3 regions of the Massilia violaceinigra genome follow, and region 3 is predicted to be linked to each of the others. Evidence: predicted binding sites of a transcription regulator. Region 3 holds the regulator's gene; each other region holds the start of a gene.
The links. Region 3 encodes sigma-54, which starts transcription at its own class of promoters, with help from an activator protein. Its sites were predicted from a motif close to TGGCANGNAANCTGCTTT; they were not measured.

Region 1 (3,278 bases), 1.4 Mb from region 3:
GCAGTGCTGCTCGTTAGCGGCGAGATGCCGGATCTTGAGGAGCTCAGGCAGGAGATGGCCCCGCGACAAGCACAGTGTCCAAGCGTCACGGTGATGCTGCCGTCGCTGGCCAGTTACGACTGCTTGCTGGAGGCCGCATGAGCGCTATCGCAGCGCGTCTGCCATTGATCCTCAACGAGCTGCGCTTACCTACCGTCAAGCGCCTGTGGGCCGACCTGGCGGCGCAGTCCAACAAAGAGGGTTGGCCCGCCGAGCGCTACCTCGCCGCCGTGATGGAGCATGAGCTTGCGGAACGTGAAACGCGGCGTCTTGAGCGGCATCGGCTCGAGTCGCAACTGTTGCCGGGCAAGCTGCTGTCGAGCTTTGACTTCACTACGGTACCTTCCGTTTCGAAGGCCCATGTGACGGCCTTGATCGAGGGCGATGGCTGGATCGATCAGGGATCCAATTTGCTGCTGTTCGGGCCACCAGGCGTGGGCAAGAGCCACCTCGTGTGCGCCATCGGCTATGGCCTGATCGACCGCGGTTACCGCGTGCACTTTACGCGCACCAGCGATCTGGTTCAGCGACTGCAGGTGGCTCGTCAGGAGATGCGCTTGCCTGCGGAAATCGCCAGGCTTGACCGCTTCGACCTGCTCATCCTTGATGACCTGAGCTATGTCCGGCGCGACCAGGCAGAGACATCGGTGCTGTTCGAGTTGATCGCTGCGCGGTATGAGCGGAAGAGTTTGGCATTGACCGCCAACCAGCCATTCTCGGGCTGGGAACAGGTGTTTCCGGAGCCCACCATGACGTTGGCGGCAGTGGACCGACTCGTGCACCACTCGACCATCTTCGAGCTCAATGTGGAGAGCTATCGCCGGCGAACAGCAGCGACCGCCAACACTACCGCTGGCAAGAAATTGAAGGAAAAGACGGATTAACAACAACTCGCTTCACCGGCCAAGATAATTGACGCCGACCGGCCAAGATAGTTGACGCCAACCAGCTCCGAATGCGCTAAGGCAGCATGCTGTTTGGCGTGGATTCGCTTGGGCGCGTTGAGAATCCAACAACCTGCGAGCCCGGATGTGCAGTGGCAGGCATGGCATCGCAGCCGAGGAACTGAGCAGCAAGCTGTGAATCGGCATTCCCCGTCGCGCTGGCAAACCAACATGGACTTAGGAATATGGTCGAGCGTTTTACACAGGCGTAATACGGCCGACGCAAGTCTTGGCGCGGACGCAAATCAGGCACTACTGACCGTAGTTGCCGACATCGTTATACTTTTAGGGTAACGGAACCCTGGGAGGCAGGTGACGCGCGTTCACGCTCGCTGGGATAGGTTCAATTGTGCAGGGCAATACGCTGGAATTGCAGAGGGCTTGTTCAGCGCGTCTTCGGAAACTCGAAGCGGCCTGGGAGACGTTGTTTCGTACGCTGAGTCGATCAGCGTATTGCTGCTTGTAAAATGCCCCCGGCAAACTACGCCAGGGGCACATCATGCTAACCAATAAAAACTAGATTATTTGCATTCTTTTGGTACGAATTTCGGGTCAGCGCTCGAGGTGCATGCCCATGCGCCGGTAGCAACGCGGGCCCACTTGATGGTCTTGCCCGTAACGTCGGAATTGCCGATCATCGTGCACTCGATGCTACCAGCGCCGGTCACAGCAACCGCTGCGGCAATTGCGGAGCAACGTTTGGTGACGGCGGCGATACCGACGTCGGTAGGAGCGGCAACAGCAGTGCCTTCAGCCAGTTTGGTTTCTACTTGTACTTTACCTGGGGTGATTTCAGCCAGGGAAGCAGCAACTTGCGATTTGGCAACATAGTCCTGGTACGCTGGCAGTGCAACAGCAGCCAAGATACCGATAATTGCAACAACGATCATCAGTTCGATCAGGGTAAAACCGGCTTGCGCTTTTTTCATCATTTTCATGGATTTCATTTTTACTACTCCTAGTTGGGAAATTTTTCGGAACTGCTGATCCGTACTTAAGTATAAGCAAATGCTGTGCCACGTCGATCACGACGGGTTTTGGCGCAAAACTGAAGAATTTGGGCGAAATAGTGGCACTTCGAATTACAATATTGACAAATTTTGCCAATTTGGAGTGCCATTTTTTGTCGTTTGACATCTTTTGATGCACGGCGATGCGCGGTGGCGCTCCCTCGTCTCCATGTCGTCGGGAGATCGGCATCCAGCGAGACACGACCGCGAACGGTGCAACTGATTGCGCTGAGCGGGTAAGGTATTGGCGAGTTAAGTTATTTTCCGCAGGCAGGCCAATAAAATCAAACCGCGTCAGTAGTCCCGCCCCCCCCCACTTGCAATAGCTGCATGCCGATCTGTTGGCGCGGCGCTCAAAGCTCGCTTAAAAATCCAACGAGCTGCGAGCCAGCATCTGATAGCGGCAGCATGGCATCGTCGCCGAAGAACTGAGCAACAAGCTGCGATCCGCGTCCATGATGTCATTGGCGGTCAAGCATGAATTGTGGAATGGTCGAGCGCTTTATCCAGCAACCAGACCACGCAAACGGGTGCGGACGTAAATCTGGCACTGCGGACTAAGGACACCGACATCGCTGCACTTATGGAAGATGTGGGAGGCACGTGAGGCATATATCAAATTACCTGTGATACGCTCGATCGCGAAGCAGGTACAGGCTGAAATTGCAGAGGTTTGTTGACGCGCTTTCGGACAGTTGAAGCGGCCCGGCGATGTCGTTTAGTACGTCTGGTCGTTCACAGTACTGCTGCAATGCCCCTGGCGGAAGCCGCCAGAGGCATTTTATGCTAACCAATATGAAACTTGATTATTTGCATTCTTTTGGTACGAATTTCGGATCAGCGCTCGAGGTGCATGCCCATGCGCCGGTAGCAACGCGGGCCCACTTGATGGTTTTGCCCGTAACGTCGGAATTGCCGATCATCGTGCACTCGATGCTACCAGCGCCGGTCACAGCAACCGCTGCGGCGACTGCGGAGCAACGCTTGGTGACGGCGGCGATGCCGATGTCGGTAGGAGCGGCAACAGCAGTGCCTTCAGCCAGTTTGGTTTCTACTTGGACTTTACCTGGGGTGATTTCAGCCAGGGAAGCGGCAACTTGCGACTTGGCAACATAGTCTTGGTACGCTGGCAGTGCAACAGCAGCCAAGATACCGATAATTGCAACAACGATCATCAGTTCGATCAGGGTAAAACCGGCTTGTGCTTTTTTCATCATTTTCATCGATTTCATTTTTACTACTCCTAGTTGGGGAATTTTTCGGAACTGCTGAACCGTACATAAGT
Region 2 (3,278 bases), 6.2 Mb from region 3:
AGACAACCCGTACATTGATCGCAACCGGGCGCGTGCCGCCGACCCGCACCACCTCGCGCTCTTCGAGCACACGCAGCAGGCGCGTTTGCAGCGGCAGCGGCATTTCGCCGATCTCGTCGAGGAACAGCGTGCCGCGGTTGGCTGCTTCGAACAAGCCCGCGTGGCCGCCGCGGCGCGCGCCGGTGAACGCACCTTCCTCGTGTCCGAACAGTTCCGATTCCAGCAGCGACTCGGCCACCGCGCCGCAGTTGATGGCCACGAACGGCCGGTTTGCACCCAGGCTGCGCGGGCTTTCGCGGTGAATCGCCTGCGCCACCAGCTCCTTGCCGGTGCCGGTTTCGCCCTGGATCAGCACCGTGGCGGGCGAGCGCGCATACAGGACCACCGCCTGGCGTACGGTCTCCATCGCTTGCGATTCGCCACGCAAATCGTTCAGGCCATGCCGGGTACGCAAGGTGTCGGCGACCACCGGACGCCGGCCGCTGTTCGATTCGAGCTGGGTCAGGCGCGCCAGTTCGAGCGCATCGTCGAAGGCCTGGCGGATCGACGCGGCCGAATACACGAATACGCCGGTCAGTCCCGCTTCCTCGGCCAGGTCGGTGATCAGGCCCGCGCCGACGATCGCCTCGATCCCGGCCGCTTTCAGGTCGTTGATCTGGGCGCGCGCGTCTTCTTCGGTGACGTAGGTGCGCTGCGCGATGGAAAAGCCGAACGTGCCGGCGAATTCGGCCAGTTCGGGCAGCTGCTGCTGGTAGGTGATGACGCCGATACGCGCCGATACGCGGCGCGCGCGCGCCAGCGCCTGCATCATGTCGAAACCGCTGGCCTTGGCGATCACCACCGGCACCGACACGCGGCCTTTCAGGTAAGCCGCGTTCGAGCCGGCCGCGATCACCACGTCGCAGCGTTCGTTGGCCATGCGCTCGCGGATATGGCGGGCGGCGTCGTCGAAGCCAAGGTTGACGGGCTCGATCGCCGCCAGGTGGTCGTATTCGAGCGTGATGTCGCGAAAAAGGTCGGACAGGCGCGACACGGAAACGGTCCAGATGACCGGCTTGTCGTGGGCCTCGCCAGCAGTGCGGGAAGAATAGGACATGTTTCAATTGTACCGTATTCGTGTTTCGATGTTTCACGATGAAACACGCGTGAAACATGCTTGTCTAGCACTATTTCCGATAGGCTCGTTTTGATTTATCGCAAGCTATTGAATGTAAAGCCGTTTCCGGCATTCCCTCTCTGTTCATGGGCCTTCAGCATCGGTGGCACGCTGCTTGCAATGCTGTCAGGGTTGTCTGTTTAACGCATCATCCCCAGGAGAAACGTAATGAGAGAATCACGAGGCGCGATGTTCCGCCGCGCAGTCCAGGAAGAGTCCCCATTGCAGGTCGTCGGCACCATCACCGCCTACACCGCGCGCATGGCCGAACAAACCGGCTACAAGGCCGTGTACCTGTCCGGTGGCGGCGTGGCCGCCAACTCCCTCGGCATGCCGGACCTCGGCATCAGCACCATGGACGACGTGATTACCGATGCCCAGCGCATCACCGACACCTGCGGCCTGCCGCTGATGGTCGACATCGACACCGGCTGGGGCGGCGCCTTCAACATCGCGCGCACGATCCGTCACATGATCCGCGCCGACGTGGCTGCGGTGCACATGGAAGACCAGGTTTCGGCCAAGCGCTGCGGCCACCGCCCGGGCAAGGAGATCGTCAGCAAGGCAGAAATGGTCGACCGCATCAAGGCCGCCGTGGACGCCCGCCATGACGAAAGCTTCGTCATCATGGCGCGCACCGATTCGCTCGCCGTCGAAGGCTTGAACGCCGCCATCGACCGCGCCTGCGCTTATGTTGAAGCGGGCGCCGACATGATCTTCCCGGAAGCGATCACCAAACTGGAGATGTACAGCCAGGTGCGCGACGCGGTCAAGGTGCCGATCCTCGCCAACCTGACCGAATTCGGCGCGACGCCCCTGTTCACGCTCGACGAACTGCGCTCGGCCAAGGTCGATATCGCCCTGTACTGCTGCGGCGCCTACCGCGCCATGAACGCGGCGGCCCTGAATTTCTACAAGACGCTGCGCGCCGAAGGCACCCAGAAAAACGTCGTCGCGACCATGCAAAGCCGCATGGAGCTGTACGACTACCTTGGCTACCACGAGTACGAGCAAAAGCTCGACTCGCTGTTCGCCCAGGGTAAAGAAAAGTAATCACACTACACAGAAGAATCGCGGAGTTCACATGACTGACATCACCACGCCGGCCGAAGCCGTTCCATTCAAGCCGAAAAAATCGGTCGCGCTGTCCGGCGTCACCGCCGGTAACACTGCACTGTGCTCGGTCGGCAAGACCGGCAACGACCTGCACTACCGCGGCTACGACATCCTCGACGTCGCCGACAGCTGCGAGTTCGAAGAAATCGCCTACCTGCTGGTGCACGGCAAACTGCCGAACGACGGCGAACTGCGTGGCTACAAGGCGCACCTGAAATCGATGCGCGGCCTGCCGCAGGCGGTCAAGAGCGCGCTCGAAGCGCTGCCGGCATCGAGCCATCCGATGGACGTGATGCGCACCGGCGTGTCCACCCTCGGCTGCGTACTGCCAGAAAAAGACGACCATAATGTGCCCGGCGCGCGCTCGATCGCCGACCGCCTGATGGCGTCTTTCGGCTCGATGCTGCTGTACTGGTACCACTTCAGCCACAACGGCCGCCGCATCGAAACCGAAACCGACGACGACTCGATCGGTGGCCACTTCCTGCACCTGCTGCACGGCGTCAAGCCGCCAGAGGCCTGGGTCAAGGCGATGCACACCTCGCTGATCCTGTATGCGGAGCACGAGTTCAATGCTTCGACCTTCACCGCGCGCGTGATCGCCGGCACCGGTTCCGACATCCACTCGGCCATCACCGGCGCGATCGGCGCGCTGCGCGGTCCGAAGCACGGCGGCGCCAACGAAGTCGCGCTCGATATCCAGAAGCGCTACGAGAACCCGGACGAAGCCGAAGCCGACATCCGCAACCGCGTCGCCAACAAGGAAGTCGTGATCGGCTTCGGCCACCCGGTCTACACCGTGTCCGACCCGCGCAATAAAGTGATCAAGGAAGTGGCGCGTTCGCTGTCCGAAAGCGCCGGTTCGACCAAGATGTTCGACATCGCCGAGCGGCTGGAAACCGTCATGTGGGAAGTCAAGAAGATGTTCCCGAACCTGGACTGGTTCTCCGCCGTGTCGTACCACATGATGGGCGTGCCGACCGCGATGTTTACGCCGCTGTTCGTG
Region 3 (3,278 bases):
GCCAAGTTCGAGCGCATGATGCGCTACCGTTTCGGCGGCCATCCGCTGGTGCTGGCGCGCCTGGCCAGCGAAAAGCGCGTGCCGGCCGGCTTCGTGATGCACCACAAGCAGGTCGGCCACAGCCAGACGCGCACTTACACGGTCAGCGCGCTCAGGCAAAGCGCCCCCGCCAGCTACGACCTCAAGCCGTACAAGCCGCGCGCGGCAGCGGCTGACGAACTCGATCAGCTGCTCGACAAGGCGCAGGCGAATGCGGCGCCGCCGACGGCGGCAGCCAGGCAAGCCTTCGAGACCGAGATCGCGCAAGCGTTCGCCGACAAGCGTGCCTTCGACGCCATGCTCGGCATGTCCGAATTGGCGTTTGTCAGCGGCGAACAGATGAAAATGCCGACCTCGGAGCAGAAGGTGCTGCTCAACGCCGATCCGCAAGTGCGCGCGTTCGCGGCGGCGATACGGCCCAAGGGGAAGGCGGAGATGGAGGCGGCGCTCGCCAAGCTGCAGGAACTGCGCAAGCTCACCACACACAAGCAGCACATGCTGGCGCTGTTTGAAGCAAATTGGCGCGCCAAGCTGGGCGACGTACGCGCCGCGCTACCGCTGTACGCCAGCGTGTTGCGCGCCAATCCGGCGCTGGCCGGGGCCTACAAGGATATGGGTGATGCGCTGTTCCTGAGCTACGACATGGCGCGCGCCTGGCGCAGCTGGGACGCTGGCCGGCGCATGGCGCCGGGGCTGGAACAGTTCAAGGCGGTGAACCAGTACGAGCAGGTGCTGCTGCGCGAGCACCCGGAATTTTTCTAGGCGCCGCGCAGTTCCGGGCAGGCTAGAGACACTTGCGCAGGGCGACCGGCGGAATCTTGAGCGCTTCGCGGTACTTGGCGACCGTGCGGCGCGCGATCACCATGCCCTGCTCGCCCAGCATGTCGGCGATCTTGCTGTCCGACAGAGGACTCTTGGGATCTTCGGCGCTGGTCAGCTGCACGATCAGCGCGCGGATCGCCGTCGATGACGCTTCGCCGCCCGCTTCGGTAGCCACGTGGCTGCCGAAAAAATATTTGAGCTCGAACATGCCGTGCGGCGTCATCATGTACTTTTGCGTGGTCACGCGCGAAATCGTACTCTCGTGCAGGCCGAGCGTGTCGGCGATTTCACGCAGCACCAGCGGGCGCATCGCCACCGCGCCGTGCGAGAAGAAATTGCGCTGGCGTTCGACGATGGCTTCGGCCACCCGCAAGATGGTATCGAAGCGCTGGCGCATGTTCTTGATCAGCCACTTCGCTTCCTGCAGCTGCGCGCCCATCTGCCCTTCGCCCTTGCCCTGCTTGAGCAGCGCGGCGTACATGCTGTTCACGCGCAGGCGCGGCATGACATCGTTATTGAGCATCACCGACCAGCCGTTTTTCGCCTTGCGCACGATCACGTCCGGCACCACGTAGTCCGACACGTCCGACGCGAACTCCGCGCCCGGGTGCGGATTGCACTGGCGGATCACGGTCTGCGCCTCGCGCAAGTCTTCATCGTCGCAGTCGAGCGCCTTTTTCAGCTTGTTGAATTCACGCTGCGCGAACCAGGTCAGGTGGTTTTCGACAATCGTCAGCGCCATGCGGCGCGTCACCAGCGCCACGCCCGGCATACGCCGGATCTGCAGCGCCAGGCATTCGGACGCATTGCGCGCGCCCACGCCAATCGGATCGAAACTTTGCAGCAGCGCCAGCGCGGTGCGCAATTCTTCAATTTCGATCTCCAGCTCGGGCGGCATGCGCTCTTGGATTTCTTCCAGCGATTCGGTCAGGTAGCCGTTGTCGTCGATGGCGTCGACGATCAGTTCGACCAGCGCGCGGTCGCGCGCCTCCAGCACGGTCACGCGCATCTGCTCCATCAGGTGCTCGCGCAAGGTGGTGGCCGAGGCTTCGAGCTGCGGGCGCGAATCCTCGTCGTCGGATGTCTTGGCGCGACCGAGGTCGCCCCATTCGCCATCGTTGTCGCTGCTACTGGCCGGGCTGTCCGCGTCGCCGCCTTCGAAGCCTTCCCCTTCGGCCGGCGCCGGCGCATCCTGCGCTCCCGGCTCGGGCGCCGCTTCGGTCGGTGTCGAGGTGCTGCTGATGGCGCCATCGCCCAGCAGGCGCACCGAATGATCGAGCGGGTCGTCGAGCCGTTCGAGCAGCGGGTTGTCGCTTAACAGCTGCTCCAGTTCCTGATGCAGTTCCAGGGTCGACAACTGCAGCAGCCGGATCGACTGCTGCAGCTGGGGCGTGAGGGCGAGGTGCTGGGAGGTGCGTAGTTGAAGGGACTGTTTCATGCCTACATCCGGAAGTGTTCGCCCAGGTAGACCCGGCGCACGGATTCATCGGCGATGATGTCGTCGGGTCGACCGGAGGCGAGCACCGCACCCTGGTTGATGATGTAGGCGCGGTCGCAAATACCAAGCGTTTCGCGCACGTTATGGTCGGTGATCAAAACCCCGATGCCGCGCTGCTTGAGGAAGCGCACGATGCGCTGGATCTCGATGACGGCAATCGGATCGACCCCGGCGAACGGTTCGTCGAGCAGCACGAAGCGCGGGTTGGTCGCCAGCGCGCGCGCGATCTCGACCCGGCGCCGCTCGCCGCCCGACAGCGACATGGCCTGGTTCTCGCGCAGTTTTTCAATCTGCAGGTCGGCCAGCAGCGTGTCCAGGCGTTCGTTGATCTGGGCCTTGGTCAGCGACTTGCCATCGACCTTTTGCAGTTCCAGCACGGCGCGGATGTTTTCTTCCACCGTCAGCTTGCGGAACACCGACGCTTCCTGCGGCAGGTACGACAGGCCGAGCGCGGCGCGGCGGTGGATCGGCAGGCTCGAAATATCGACCCCGCTGATATCGATCGTACCCGCATCCGACGGCACCAGGCCGACGATCATGTAGAACGAGGTGGTCTTGCCAGCGCCGTTGGGGCCGAGCAGGCCGACCACTTCGCCGCAGTCGACCTGCAGCGACACGTCGCGCACGACCAGGCGCTTGCCATAGCTTTTCTGCAGCCCGCGCACGATCAGCGTGCTGCCGCAATTCTTCGGTTCCATCATTGGGTTCCCGCCGGTGGCGTGGTGGCCGGCGCTGGCGCCGGTGCCGGCGTGGCCGGTGCCGCGCGCGGCTTGCGCGGTGCGATGACCATCGTGCCCTGGCCCTGGCCCGGCTTGTTGGTGCCGCTGGCGTCATTGCGCGCCAGGAAAACTTCCTTGCGGCTGTCGTAGGAAATGAATTCGCTCTCGATTTCGTTGGTTGGCTTCTGGCCTTCCAGCTG

Region 1: the regulator sigma-54 is predicted to act here: its motif matches at 1,985-2,002, upstream of CR152_RS11135 (pilin).
Region 2: the regulator sigma-54 is predicted to act here: its motif matches at 1,261-1,278, upstream of prpB (methylisocitrate lyase).

What each region holds. Positions count from the first base shown of each region.
Region 1 covers NZ_CP024608.1:2,455,232-2,458,509, reverse strand. The annotation lists partial or broken gene istA (IS21 family transposase) at 1-141, shown strand, start outside; gene istB (IS21-like element helper ATPase IstB) at 138-923, shown strand; gene CR152_RS11135 (pilin) at 1,505-1,930, opposite strand; gene CR152_RS11130 (pilin) at 2,800-3,225, opposite strand.
Region 2 covers NZ_CP024608.1:7,232,350-7,235,627, reverse strand. The annotation lists gene prpR (propionate catabolism operon regulatory protein PrpR) at 1-1,096, opposite strand, end outside; gene prpB (methylisocitrate lyase) at 1,325-2,209, shown strand; gene prpC (bifunctional 2-methylcitrate synthase/citrate synthase) at 2,241-3,278, shown strand, end outside.
Region 3 covers NZ_CP024608.1:1,052,500-1,055,777, reverse strand. The annotation lists gene CR152_RS04860 (hypothetical protein) at 1-801, shown strand, start outside; gene CR152_RS04855 (RNA polymerase factor sigma-54) at 824-2,299, opposite strand; gene lptB (LPS export ABC transporter ATP-binding protein) at 2,302-3,057, opposite strand; gene lptA (lipopolysaccharide transport periplasmic protein LptA) at 3,057-3,278, opposite strand, start outside.